DNA from 3 places in the Paenibacillus sp. FSL M7-1455 genome. Region 2 is predicted to be linked to each of the others. Evidence: riboswitches for the same ligand, from Rfam matches in the RefSeq annotation. Region 2 holds a riboswitch; each other region holds the start of a gene.
The links. A riboswitch is a leader RNA that binds a small molecule or an ion and turns the genes downstream of it on or off. The one in region 2 is predicted to bind thiamine pyrophosphate.

Region 1: another riboswitch for thiamine pyrophosphate. It lies ahead of NYE48_RS02315 (ABC transporter substrate-binding protein); the one in region 2 lies ahead of tenA (thiaminase II).
Region 3: another riboswitch for thiamine pyrophosphate. It lies ahead of NYE48_RS21165 (ECF transporter S component); the one in region 2 lies ahead of tenA (thiaminase II).

Annotation. Positions count from the first base shown of each region.
Region 1 covers NZ_JBBORO010000001.1:537,903-542,649, reverse strand. Annotated here, with positions in the region: gene NYE48_RS02325 (spore germination protein) at 1-710, opposite strand, end outside; partial or broken gene NYE48_RS02320 (GerAB/ArcD/ProY family transporter) at 707-1,742, opposite strand; TPP riboswitch at 1,938-2,049, shown strand; gene NYE48_RS02315 (ABC transporter substrate-binding protein) at 2,229-3,275, shown strand; gene NYE48_RS02310 (MTH1187 family thiamine-binding protein) at 3,350-3,643, shown strand; gene NYE48_RS02305 (ABC transporter permease) at 3,640-4,401, shown strand; gene NYE48_RS02300 (ABC transporter ATP-binding protein) at 4,432-4,747, shown strand, end outside.
Region 2 covers NZ_JBBORO010000001.1:4,309,961-4,314,707, reverse strand. Annotated here, with positions in the region: gene NYE48_RS19900 (thiazole synthase) at 1-18, shown strand, start outside; gene NYE48_RS19895 (thiazole biosynthesis adenylyltransferase ThiF) at 15-1,052, shown strand; TPP riboswitch at 1,146-1,250, shown strand; gene tenA (thiaminase II) at 1,394-2,092, shown strand; gene thiM (hydroxyethylthiazole kinase) at 2,089-2,922, shown strand; gene thiD (bifunctional hydroxymethylpyrimidine kinase/phosphomethylpyrimidine kinase) at 2,919-3,731, shown strand; gene thiE (thiamine phosphate synthase) at 3,728-4,375, shown strand.
Region 3 covers NZ_JBBORO010000001.1:4,585,524-4,590,270, reverse strand. Annotated here, with positions in the region: gene NYE48_RS21175 (SDR family oxidoreductase) at 1-588, shown strand, start outside; gene asd (archaetidylserine decarboxylase) at 585-1,391, opposite strand; TPP riboswitch at 1,717-1,828, shown strand; gene NYE48_RS21165 (ECF transporter S component) at 1,934-2,542, shown strand; gene NYE48_RS21160 (ABC transporter ATP-binding protein) at 2,535-4,073, shown strand; gene NYE48_RS21155 (energy-coupling factor transporter transmembrane component T family protein) at 4,073-4,747, shown strand, end outside.

The DNA of each region.
Region 1 (4,747 bases), 3.8 Mb from region 2:
GCATAGTCCGGCCTCCCCGTATAAGTCATCAGCGGAAAAAGCGAGAAGCCCGTCAATATCTCTTCGAGTTGGCTGTTGCTCACAAGGCCTTTGACGTTCATGCGGGAAAGTTTCGTTCGGATCTCCTGCAGGACATGCTCCTGGATCGTCTCCTTATGGTACAGAAGATGAACTTTCGTCGACGTTTCGGAACCGATCGTAAACTCCTCGACGGCAAGGAGATGGGTCTTCAGCCGTCTTCGGATCAAAGCGATATTGGTGTACGAGTCCTCGATAAAACCGTCCCTCGGCCCCCTCGTCGAAACCTCCGTGTTCGGCTCCTCCGGCTGCCGTTTGGGCGCATTGGCCATGATCATCGAGTAGCAGCTGTCCGACGGCTCGAAGATCAGCAGGAGGTCCCCCTCCAGCACGGTCTCTTTCATTGCCGCTTCCCTTTGGTCCTCGGGGATCGGGTCCATGGGGAACGGAATTTTGCGCGGCCAATCCATCTCGTCCGACAGCAGGATCTGCTCCGATATATCCATCAGTTCGGACACGACCCATTGCTCCACTCTTGCCGTATCGGACAATCCCTGGCAGTAAATCAGCTGAACCGAATAACCCGGTACCGATAACGGAATCGTTTTTCTCCGGATATCCGAGCTTGATCCAAACAGCTCCGCAACGATGGCTTCGATGGCCTGGGCTTCCTTTCGTTCACGGCTTTTCACGATATTCTCCCCCTTCGCCGGGCCAAGCCGATCAGCCCCGTGATGATCACCGAAAAGGCCGCTATTCCCCACACCGATACGGGAAGCACATAGACGGACAGGGCCTTCATAAAATACCGGTCGCTGAAAGGAACGGCCATCATGATTAATATCGCGATAAAAATGCCCCCCAGCACCCACGCTTTCGCCTTTTTGCCCTTCACCCGAAAAACATCGAGAATGAGGAACAAAGCGAGCGAAATTCTTAAAAACGCGCCGCAGAACCATTGGTAGACGCTAAAAAAGTCAAGATGCTCGACGTATCGTCCAATGTTCAGAAGCCTCCATTGCTCGTATGCAGGAAACCGGAGCTTGCCCGCTTCGTCCGCCCCGAATTCGACGATGGCGCCCATGACGGGCCCCAGGGTGAGTCCTAAAAAAAGCAAAACCGTGACGGCCAAGGAAACATAGGTTATCCGCGTTCGGATATGATGCTGCAAAAAGAAGATCATGATGACTTCGGCAAAGCCGGCCCCCGCGTAAAGCGTCCCCTTCCACACGGGCCCCATGCCAAGTTCAAGCATCGGCTTCAGCAAGGAGTAGTCCTTGTGGGGCATATTAAACGACATGACAAAAAAACCAAGCACAATCACCATCGGCAGCAAAAGGCTCGCGGTATTGGCAATGGATTGAATGCCCAAGAAGGCGTTTAAAGCCGAGATCAGAAGGAACAGAAAAGATCATAATGGGCGTTTCGGGAGAGAAGGTCAGATGAATCCAATATACGGTATCCCGGGTCGTCACCGCGCAAATGGCAAACAGATACAAACCAATGAAAACGGCCAACATGCGGCCCACGATCGGATGATAGGCTTTGGCCAACCAATCGAACAGATGGCGTTTATTGAGTTTCGCCATGCCTGCATAAAGAAATGCCGCCCATACGAGCGTGAGTCCGCATGCCAGCAGCACCGAAATCCAGGCGTCCCGTTTTGCCGCGTCAAGCAAAATGGGAATGACGATGACATGATTCAGCAGGCCGGTGCTCAGCATCAAAATCATGACCGTCTGAATGAACGAAATGCTTGTTTTGATTTTCCTCAGCCCCCTGTAAAAACCAGACTCCTTTCATCCTTATAGTGGCATTTTTACGAGCATTTATACGCCGGCTTGGCCAGCCGCACGGCCGAAAGCGTTGAATTATTCCAAGCTTAGGACTATAATACCAATGTAATAACCCGTTAACTTCATAAGAATCCGGGGTGCTGGAATCGGCCGGCTGAGATTGTATCCCTTCAAGATACTGACCCTTAAACCTGATCTGGGTAATGCCAGCGTAGGAAAAGCCATCGTCATGGCGTTCGCCATGTCATCCTTGCGCCTTAAGCGTCCCGCATCCGGGGCGCTTTTTTTGTTGAATGATCGGACCTTCCGGCGAAAATAAAGACGGCCGCGGTCCCGTGATTCGCCTCCAGATATGGAAACGCGATTCTTTTGCAGCATGAAGGGGATTAACTGGATAAGGGAGAGAGTAACGCAATGAAAACGAAAAAAATCGGACTGTTTTTGCTGGCATTCCTGCTTGTGCTGGCTACGGCCGCTTGCGGAAGCAAAAACGCCCAAACGACGGGCCAGGGGACGCCTTCAGGGGAAACCTCCTCGGCCGGCGGCGGCGAGCCCAAACAACTGAAGGATGTCAAAGTCGTGCTGGACTGGACGCCGAACACGAACCATACGGGACTCTATGTCGCCAAAGAAAAGGGGTACTACGAAGAAGAAGGGCTGAACGTCGACATCGTGCAGCCGGGAGCCGGCGGCGCGGAGGCGATGGTGGCATCGGGCAAGGTGCCGTTTGGCGTCAGCGTGCAGGAAAACGTCACCCAAGCGCGCACGCAAGGCGTTCCGCTCGTGTCGATCGCGGCGGTGATCCAGCATAACACTTCCGGTTTTGCCGCGCCCGTGGACCGGAACATCAAACGGCCGAAGGATTTTGAAGGCAAAACGTACGGCGGCTGGGGCTCTCCGGTGGAAAAAGCCGTGATCGATTCGATCATGGACATCGACAAGGCCGACGTCAGCAAGCTGAAAATCGTCAACATGGGCGAAGCGGATTATTTTACGGCGGTGAAACGCGACATCGATTTCGCCTGGATTTTCTACGGCTGGACCGGCATCGAAGCCGAGCTCCGCAAGGAGCCGCTCGATATGCTGTACGTCAAAGACTTCTCCGACAAGCTGGACTATTACACGCCGGTCCTCGTCACCAATGAAAAGCAGATCAAGGAAGATCCGGAGCTGGTCAAAGCGTTTATGCGCGCTACCTCCAAAGGTTATCAATTCGCGATTGAGCATCCCGAGGATGCAGCCAATGTCTTGATCAAAGCCGTGCCCGAGCTCGACAAGGATCTCGTCATGGCCAGCCAAAAGTGGCTCAGCCCGAAATACCAGGACGACGCCAAGCGCTGGGGCGAGCAGAAGGAACAGGTTTGGAAAGGATATTCGGATTGGATGTACGAGCATAAGCTGCTCGACAAACCGCTGGATGTCGAAAACGCGTTTACGAACGACTTTTTGCCGCAACAATAGGTAAGGATCGCTGTACCAAGCGACCCCGCTGCGCGATTAAAGCAATCATCAAATTTTATAAGGACGTGATTGATATGGCTCATACCCTGCTCAGCATACAGGTCATTCCAAAAACGCCGAACAACGAGGATTCCTACGCTTACGTCGACCGCGCCATCGAAGTGATCCAAAAGTCGGGCGTCAAATACGAGGTGCACCCGCTGGAAACGACGATGGAAGGCGAACTCGAGGAATTGCTCGACGTCGTGCGCCGCATGCACGAAGCTCTTGTGGAGGCGGGCAGCCCAAGCATCATTTCCCAGATCAAAATCGCCCATCGTCCCGGCGGCATCAGCATGGAGCGGCTTACGGAGAAATACCGTCCATGAGACGTTGGTGGAATAGCGTATGGCCGCCCTTTGTGGCGGTCCTCTTCTTTTTGGTCGCATGGGAGCTGAGCACCTCGCTGTTTCATATCGAAAAATGGATCCTTCCTTCCCCGGTGGATATCGCCAAGGAAACCGCGGACGGGGCCGGGGATCTGTGGGGCCATGTCGGGGCAACGGTGAGGCTGACGCTTGAAGGATTTATCATCGGAACGGCGGTCGGGCTGATCATCGCGCTGATCCTGCACCTGATCCCGTTTCTCAAGTCGGCCTTGTACCCGCTGCTCATTTTGAGCCAAAACATTCCGACCATTGCGCTTGCCCCGCTCCTGATGATCTGGTTCGGCTTCGGGCTGCTGCCCAAGCTGATCGTCATTACCCTGGTCTGCTTTTTCCCCGTGGCCGTCGCCACGATGGGCGGACTGAAGCAGACCGACCGGGTCATGCTGAATTACATGCGGATGATCGGCGCGAACAAGCGGCAAATTTTCGCCAAGCTGGAGCTGCCGCACGCGCTGCCCGCGATCTTTTCGGGCGTCAAAATCGCGGCGACGTACAGCGTGATGGGAGCGGTCATTGCGGAGTGGATCGGTGCCGACAAGGGGATCGGATACTATATGATGCTGCAAAAATCGGGCTACCGCACCGATCGCATGTTTGTCGCCATCATGATCATCGTGGCGCTAAGCCTGCTCCTGTTCGGCCTCATCGCCCTGCTTGAAAAATGGCTTGTACGTTGGAAACCGAAACAGGATAACTGATACCGGAAAAGAAAGGAGCTGCTAAAACCTATGTCAACGCTGGAACAAAAGCCGGCTGCCCTGAAAACCGGCGATAATCAAACCGTTCCCGCCCTCGAAGCGGCCGGCATCAGCAAAACCTTCCGGTCCAAGCGAAGCCGGCTGCAGGTGCTGGACGACGTGACGCTGACCGTGGGCAAAGGCGAATTCGTCTCCATCCTCGGACCCTCCGGCAGCGGCAAAAGCACGCTGTTCCATATCATCGGCGGCCTCGTCAAACCGGATGCGGGCAGCATAAGCATGAACGGCGCGGACGTAACGGGCCAGCAGGGACATATCAGCTACATGCCGCAGCAGCCGGCCTTGT
Region 2 (4,747 bases):
GGAATGAGCCTAACATGAGCGGGAACGGGACCCGGAACGGGCGGTATTCGCGGCAAGAACTGTTTCCCAAAATCGGACTGGACGGACAGCGGAAGCTGGGGGAGAGGCATGTCCTGATCGTCGGCGCGGGAGCGCTGGGGTCGGGAAGCGCCGAAACGCTCGTGCGTGCGGGCGTAGGCACCGTCACCATCGTGGATCGCGACTATGTGGAACCGAGCAATCTGCAGCGGCAGCAGCTGTACAGCGAGGAGGACGCCCTGCTGCGCCTGCCGAAAGCGGCGGCGGCCAAAGCCCGCCTGGAACGCATCAACCCGGACATCGACATCCGGGCCGTCGTAGCCGACGTCGCCATTCCGGAAATCGACGAGCTGGCGCAGGGCGTGAACGTGATCCTTGACGGGACGGACAATTTCGAGACGCGCCTGCTGATTAACGATATGTCGCAAAAGAAGGGCATTCCATGGATTTACGGGGCTTGCGTCGGCAGCTACGGACTGACCTTCACGGTCGTGCCCGGCCGCACGCCATGCCTGCATTGTTTGCTTGAAACGATGCCGCCCGGCGGCGCAACTTGCGATACGGCCGGCATCATCGGACCGGCGGCGCAGATGGTTGCGGCCTACCAAACCTCCGAGGCGCTGAAGCTGCTGGTGGACGATGGGGAGGCTTTGCACGGCAAACTCATTTCATTCGATTTATGGACGGGCGCCTATGCCGCAATCCGGGTCGAGCGCATGAAGAAGCCGAATTGTCCGTCGTGCGGACTACACCGCACCTATCCGTTTCTACAGCCGGCCAATCAGCCCCGGGCAGCCGTGCTGTGCGGCCGGGATACGGTGCAAATTCGTCCGCCCGCACCGGTTCAGCGCGATTTAAAGGGGCTGGCGCGAAGGTTGTCCCGGCAGGGCGGCGAGGTAAGGGAGAACCCGTATCTCGTGTCTTTTGCGGCCGAGGGATGCCGGTTGACGGTTTTTCAGGACGGGCGGGTGCTCGTGCATGGGACAAAAGACATCACGGAAGCAAAAAGCTTGTATCACCGCTATTTAGGGTAAGCCCGAAAGGCGGTGGGGAACTTCCGCGGCGATGATTTTCGGTTTGACAAGCCGCAAAATGGAAGATAAAGTATAGGGTGAAAATCTTCATACGAAATCCACTGGGGGAGCCGCAAGCGAGCGGCTGAGACAAGGATGCTTGGACCCTTTGAACCTGATCCGGATCATACCGGCGTAGGGAAGTGGAGACGGACTTCGCATGTTTTACGCCGGCCTTTCGTTAGGTCAGCGTTCGAAAGCGTTGGAAGCCGCTCCATTTCGGGGCGGCTTTTTAAGTTTTATCGGCCGCTTCCGGCTTCTTCCTGTTTGGATTTCATCCAAATCGATGCGGAGGTGCTGGCATGACCCGTTTTAGCGAAGAGCTCAGAAGAGAAGCAGACCCGATTTACCGGGCGATTTTTGATCATCCGTTCGTACGCGGCATTGCGGACGGAACTTTGCGGAAGGAACAGCTGATTCATTACGTGAAGCAGGATTTCGAATATTTGAACGCTTATATCCGGTTATATGGAATCGCGATTTCGAAGTGCGACAGCCGCGACACGATGGCCCTTTTTAACGAACAAATTTCGTTCATTCTGCACAGCGAAACGCATCCGCATAACAATTTTTGCAGCGTAGCCGGCGTTTCGTACGAGCAGCTGCAAGGTTATCCGCTTGCCCCGTCGGCGAACCACTATGTCCGCCACATGCTGAGCGTGGCCCACGCGGGAACGCTTGAGGACATTTTGGCGGCGATGTTGCCTTGCCCTTGGACGTATACGGAGATCGGCGCCAAATTGCTGGCGGAAGTGAAGCCGGACCGCTCCCATCCGTTTTACGACTGGATGCATTTTTACGGCAGCTTTGAAGGCGGCATTACGGAAAAAATGCGATTGCTGCTTGATGAGCGGGCAGAAAGTTTATCTCCGGACCGGAAAAAGCGGCTGACGGAACATTTTGTGGCCAGCTGCCGTCTGGAGTACATGTTTTGGGATATGGCATACACGCTGGAAGAATGGCCGGTTTCGGCGGCTCAAACGGAAGGGGCGGGACGATGATCGCGGATCTGCAGCATTTGCCCCGGCTGGTCAAGCGGCGCAGGCCGCTGGTGCACAATATAACCAACATGGTGGTCACGAATTTTACGGCCAACGGTTTGCTGGCCATCGGCGCTTCCCCCGTCATGGCCTATGCCCGTGAAGAGGTGGCTGATATGGCGAAAATAGCGGACGCCCTGGTGCTGAATTTGGGCACGCTCAGCGCGGAGCTGGTCGAAGCGGCGATCCTGGCAGGCAAATCGGCGAATTTGCACGGCGTGCCGGTGATCCTCGATCCCGTCGGCGCGGGCGCCACGCCGTTTCGGACGACCGCGGCACTGAATATTTTGAAGGAAGTCCGGGTCGCTTTGGTCCGCGGCAATGCGGCGGAAGTGGCGAACCTGATCGGCGAAACGGCCGTCATCAAAGGCGTGGATGCCGGAGAGGCCGAAGCCGAACCTTCGGTCGACCTGGCGGTCCGGGCCGCTTGCCGGATCGGAAGCGTCGTTACGATCACAGGCCGTGAGGACGTTATAACGGACGGCCTGAAAGGATACGTGGTCCGAGGAGGACATCCCATGCTGACCCGGGTGACGGGAACGGGCTGCCTGCTGACGTCGGTCATCGGGGCTTTTGCCGCCGTGGAACCGGATTTGCTGACGGCGGGCGCGGCCGCGCTTGCTTTTTACGGGGAAGCGGCTACGAGGGCATACGTGGCTGCCGGTAACCGCGGTCCGGGGAGCTTTCAAACCGCCTTTCTCGACGCCCTGTCAGAGATGGACCAATATCCGCTTCCGGAAGAGGTGCTCAGCGGGCACCGGGTTTCGGCCGGAAGGGGGTTCGTGCAGTGAGCGTCCCCAAAGCATTGACGATTGCCGGCTCCGACAGCGGCGGCGGCGCCGGAATACAAGCGGATATCAAAACGTTTCAGGAGCTGGGCGCCTTCGGGATGTCGGCTATCACGGCGGTGACGGTGCAAAACACGTTTGGCGTTTCAGGCGTCTACCCGCTGCCGGCCGCGGCCGTCGCCGAGCAAATCGAAGCGGTCGGGACGGATCTGGGCGCGGATGCGGTCAAGACGGGCATGTTGTTTAGCGCCGACATCATCGAGGCGGTTGCGGACAAAATCGAAGCCTTCGGTTGGCAACGGGTGGTCGTCGATCCGGTCATGATCGCGAAAGGCGGGGCGGAGCTGCTGCAGGATGATGCCGTCGATGCCCTGATGCGCAGGCTGCTCCCGCTGGCGCTCGTTGTCACGCCGAACATTCCGGAAGCGGAGGCGATGGCCGGCATGCGGATCGGCTCGATGGAACAACGCCGCCGGGCGGCGCTGAAAATCGCCGGGTTCGGCCCCCGGATGGTCGTCATTAAAGGCGGACACGATCCGGTTTCAAACGAAGCGGTCGATCTGCTGTATGACGGGGAGTCGTTTACGGAAATCGCCAAGCCCAGAATAACGACAAACCATACGCACGGAACGGGCTGCACGTTTTCCGCCGCCATCGCGGCCGGGTTGGCGAAAGGGGCGTCTCCGCACGAGGCTGTTTTGACCGCCCGCGAATATATCCAGACGGCGATCGAGGATGCGCCCGGCATCGGCGGAGGCCACGGCCCGACCAATCATTGGGCGTACCGCCGCAGAAAGGAGAGCGTCCGTTGAAACTGATCGAAGCAGCCGATTTGAAAGCATGGCTGAAGCTTTATCTCGTGATCGGCAGCGCCAACTGCAGGAAAGATGCGGCGGAGGTCGTGGAAGAAGCGATCCGCGGGGGTGTCACGATGGTGCAATTTCGCGAAAAAGGCCGGAATGCGCTTGAAGGAGCCGCAAAGCTGGAACTGGCCGGGCGCATTCTGGCCGTCTGCCGGAAGCACGGCGTTCCGCTGATCGTCAATGATGACGTCGACCTGGCGATCGCTTTGGATGCGGACGGCGTGCATATCGGACAAGAGGATGAGCCGGCGGAGCAGGTCAGGAAGCGAATCGGGAACCGTATTTTGGGCTTGTCCGTCCATACTCCTGAAGAAGCGAGTATTGGTGCGGAGCGGCATGCCGATTATTTCGGGGTCGGCCCGGTTTTTCCGACGGTTTCCAAGGAGGATGCCCGCCCGGTTCAAGGGACGGCAGCGCTGCGGAATATCCGAAGGATGCATGCGGCCATACCGATCGTCGGCATCGGCGGCATTACCGCCGAACGCGTGCACGAGGTAATCCATGCCGGAGCGGACGGCGTTGCGGTCATCTCGGCAATCACCCACACCTCCGATGCCTGCCGTGCCGCACGGGAGCTATACCAGGCACTTTAAATAAACCTAATTCCCTGAGCTTAAGTAACTTGCTTCCGGTCCCTAAGGGGTGATATGGAATCGTTGATGGAAGCCGATGTATAACGGACTTAATTTTTTTGAAATTCCAAAGCTGGATGGGCTTTCCTTGTCAGCTTTTTTGCCAGAAGCTGTTGAAGCCATGATGACGTACAGTACCGGCAACAGTTGAAACCGAAAATAAGTAGATACATCATTATCGCTGGTGTGTATTCTTTCACAAACAATCGATTTTTACATCTCTTGACCCTATTGCCCGTATTTCGCTCTAATCTTATGGGCTTTCGAAATTCAGAATTATTGCTATTGTACATCCCGGATGACCTACCCTAATTATTTTACTTGAGTGTAAGT
Region 3 (4,747 bases), 280 kb from region 2:
GCCGGAACGGCCTACGGAGGTTTCGTCGAGGAGGTGCCTGCCGCGATTTGGCAGGAACAGATGGATACGAACTTTCACGGCATGGTGCGGGTGACGCAGGCGGTGCTGCCGATCATGCGGGAGCGGGGGAAAGGCCGGATCATCCAGATGAGCAGCATCAGCGGCCGCATCGGATTTCCGGGATATGCGCCGTATGCTTCCTCGAAATTCGCCATGGAGGGTTTCAGCGAATGCCTTGCGCTCGAAGCCAAACCCTTCGGCATCGATGTGGTCCTGGTAGAGCCCGGTGCCTACGGCACCCCGATTTGGGACAAGGGGTTCGCGCAAATGAGCGCTCCCGAAGGTTCGCCTTACCGGGCCATGATGGACAAGGTGCTGGCGTTTTCGCGAAAAAGCGCACGACAAGGAGGCGACCCGAAGGAGGTAGCCGAACTCGTTGCGCGTATCGCATGCATGAAGCGGCCCGCGTTCCGGTACGCCCTGCCGGGAAGCACGCGGTTGACGCTCCGGGCCAAAGCGATCCTGCCGGGGCGTTTGCTGCAAAAGATGATCGCTTCCGTCATGGGACGGGACGAAAGCGGATCTTAGCCCTTGTCCCGCGGGACCGGAGGGTGAAGCGTTCCGAGAAGCTGGCCCATCCGGACGTGGTCCCCGGGCTTCAGGCCGGCCCTTGGCGTAAACGTTCCGTCCTGCGTCAGCAGCACGACGGTCGAGCCGAATTCGAAATAGGCCAGGTCGTCGCCGTTGTTCCAGCGGGACACGGATTCGTCGTCGTAACGGATGCTGCTGACGTTCATGGCGCCGACCTTCACGACGGCCACCTCGCCGTATTCCCCGGCGATGTAGGTGATCAGCCGCTCGTTCCGGCACAGCACCGATTTCATCCGGGTCATGCCGAATTCGTTGACCGGATAAGCCCGGCCCTTGATGTGCTCGCTTTCCGTACGCACCCCCGTAATGGGGGAATGGATGCGGTGGTAGTCGGTCGGGCTTAAATAAAGCACAAAAAAATAGCCGTGTTTGTACAGCTCCAAATGGGGGGAGAAGTTCAGCAGCTCCGCCACGGAATAATCCTGGCCTTTGACGTTTAATATCGTCCCCGCGGAAATGTCGCCCATGGCCGTTATTTTGGCGTCGACCGGGCTTGTCAGCACGTTCGGCCCTTCCTCGACCGGGCGCATGCCCGGCTTCAGCCGGCGCGAAAAAAACTCGTTCAGCGTCCTGTATTCGTGGATTTCCTTTTCGGCTTCGTCGGCTGGAATCTGATAGCTTTTTATAAAATAAGGGATGACGCCCCTGCTGAGCCTGCTATGGGAAAAACGCCCCATCAATGCGGATAGCCACTTTCTTGAGGAGAGCTCCGTCATCAGCCTTAACAATCGTTTTGCCATGCTATTTCTCCCTTCGGATGGTGCTTCGAGTCGATTTATAGAGTTAACGTGCGCGGCCGCCTTTTGGTTTCACCGAATTTCGGCCGGATCCGAAATGCGCAGCATACTATTTTTGGAACACTCTGAAATATATTGACATAGAATAGCGGTTAAATCAATAACGTCTAACGCAAGACGGACGGCCGCATGCAGGGGGAGGAAGTAGGGCAGGGGCTGCCGAGGAAAAATTTTTTCTGTTGCCAACCGGCACGGAATTGGTGTATTTTGGAACCAGGAACCGGACGCTTTCGCATGCTTCGTTTTTTTGGCGAAGGGCGGTCCGTTACATATGGGATGCGGGAGCTTGAGTGAATCAGGCTGAGATTGCAGCTGTATCCGCTGCTGACCGGGAATCTGATCTGGATAATGCCAGCGTAGAGAATTCGCGATAGAAGCCCATGGACCGGGCTTATTTAACCGTCTCTCTTTGCGTATCCAGGGCGGTTTTTTTCATGCCTATTTTTGCGCATTCCCGCTCACCGAAGAAGAGAGGAAGATGTAGGATGAATCACGTGCTTCAGGCGGAAAAAAGGAAAGGGCTGCGGCTGAGCGACCTGCTGGTCACGATTTTGCTGTCGCTTGCGCTTGGCGTCGTCTATCATTTTTGGAGCTCGGTGTACGATCTGTTCAAGCCGCTGTTTTTTCAGGCTGATGAGCTGGTGTACGGGGTCTGGTTTTTGGCGCCGACGCTCGCCATGCTCCTGATTCGCAAACCCGGCGTTGCCCTGTTGGCGGAGGTGGCGGCGGCACACGTGGAAATTTTGTTCGGCAGCGAATGGGGCGTTCAGCTGGTGCTGTACAGCGTCGCGCAGGGCCTTGCGGCGGAACTGGTTTTTGCCTTGCTGCGCTACCGCAGCTTCAAGATGGGGACGGCGGCATTTGCGGGCGCGGCCGCTGCGCTCGGTTCGTTTGCGGTCGATGTTTATTTCGGTTACGTGACGGACTATACGCTCGGGATGATGCTGTTCAAATACGTGCTTAGAATCATCAGCTCCGCGATTTTGGCGGGATATTTGGCGTTTGCGCTGGCGAAGGCATTGGAGGCTACCGGCGTGACGCAGCTGCTGCGGCCCGTGACCCAAAAGGATTATGAAGCGCTTGACCATGATTGAGCCGTTGGATTTAGAACCGTTCGGGCCGGAGACCGTGGCGGGAGTCAGCAAGCTCAGGCTTAAATTTCCGGGAGAGCCGTCTTTCGTGTTCAAGGATTTGTCCCTGTCCGTTCGTCGCGGCGAGAAAGTGCTGCTGCTCGGGCCCAGCGGCTGCGGCAAATCGACGCTGCTGCAGGTGCTCGGCGGGCTGATTCCGCAAGTGATCGAGGTGCCGATCAAAGCGGAAGGCATCGTGGCGCCGGATTCCAGAGGGTACGTGTTCCAGGATCCGGATACGCAGTTTTGCATGCCATACGTCGACGAAGAGCTGGCGTTCGTATTGGAGAACCGCGGCATTCCGCGGGAACGGATGGTGCCCGAAATGCGCCGGGCCCTTGAAGCGGTCGGTTTGCGTCCGGATCTGCTGCATGTTCCGGTAGACAGCCTGTCCCAAGGCATGAAGCAGCGGCTGGCGCTGGCCTCCGTGCTGCTGCTGGAGCCCGAGGTCATTTTTCTGGACGAACCGTCCGCCCTCCTGGATCCCGAGGGAAGAAAACAGATGTGGGAGTCCGTCTGGAAAGCGGCGGAAGGGCGGACTTTAATCGTCGTGGAGCACCGGATCGAAGAGATCGCGGACCGGATGGACCGGATCGTCCTGCTGGCTCCGGACGGGAGCATTCTCGGCGACGGCCCTCCCGCATGGGTTTTCGGCGCCTTCCGGCGGGAGCTGCAGCAGTACGGCATCTGGTATCCGGGCGTATGGGCGGATTTTTTCAAGGTGCTTGACCTGAGGCGGGGCGGAGCGGCGAAACCGTTGGAACCGGACGCATCCGCTCCGCTTCTCACGCTGCGGCGGTTTTCGGGATTCCGGGCCGGCCGGCCCGTGGTGCGGGCAGACGAGGCGCGGGTCGATCCCGGGGATTTTATCGCGGTCGTCGGTCCGAACGGGGCGGGCAAAAGCTCGTTGTTGCTCAGCCTGATGTCGCTGCTGCGCTTTCGGGGGGAATACCGGTTATGCGGGGAGGCCATGCCGGAAACGGAGGGCGCTTCCCGGAGAGCGCGCCGGGCGATTCGTCCGCCCACGGACCGGATCGGTTACGTGTTCCAAAACCCGGAATTCCAGTTCGTCGCGGAATCGGTGCTGGGGGAAGCCGGCTTTTCCGCGAAAGCGAAACAAGCGGGGAAGGCCGAGGCCGAAGCGAAAGCGCGAAGGTTGCTGCGATTCTTTCATTTGGAAGGGCTGGAACGCCGCCATCCGTACCAGCTTTCCACCGGCCAAAAACGGAGGCTTAGCATGGCGGCCGCCGTCGTGGGCGAGCAGCCCGTCCTTTTGCTGGATGAACCGACTTTCGGCCAGGATGCCCGGAATACGTTTGCGATCCTCGAATACTGCCTGGAGATGCAGGAAAAGGGCGCAGCCATCGTAATGGTCACCCATGAAGAGAATATCGCCCGGCGTGTTGCCACGAAGGTGTGGGAGGTGCTGGACGGCGCGGTTACCGAACGTCCGGCGATCGAGGCCGATCTGGCAGAAAGGCGGGCGGGCACATGATCGAATTGCTGAAACCTACGCGGCAAACGGTGCTGCTGCGCACCAATCCGGCCATCAAGCTCGTCCTGTTTGTCGCGTTGTGCCTGGTCACGGTGCTGACGCGGAACATCGACTTCGCGGCGTACCAGGCGCTGACTTATACCGTTCTATTGTTCGCGTTCGGCGGGTTTCCGGTCCGGAAGACGCTGCTGTTGGTTCTGCCGTTTGGTTTTCTTTTCGTCTCCTCTTCGATGACGATGATCCTGTTCGGGAAGGGGGACACGTTGTGGTGGCAGTGGGGGCTCTTTCGCATTTCGGAGGAAAGCTTTTACCGCGGGCTGCATCTGGGATTCCGCTCGATTGCGTTTGCGGCCGAAGGGTTGCTTTTTGTCAGCACGACGCCGTCCGTGAAGCTGTTTTACGCCCTGATGCAAAATTTCAGGCTGGCCCCACGGTTTGCTTACAGCTTTATGGCCTCGATCCGCCTGCTGCCGATGGTGTGGGAGGAATTTTTGATCCGCAGGCAGGCGCTTCAGGTACGGGGGATCACGGTTCGCGGAAAAGGGTTGCGGGGGATGGCGGAGCATGTCCGGCTGTACGCCGTGCCGCTCCTGTCCCAAAGCATCCGCCGGGCCCACCGGGTAGCCGTTGCGATGGAAGCGAAGCAGTTTGACGGCGGGGGAAAACGAACCTAT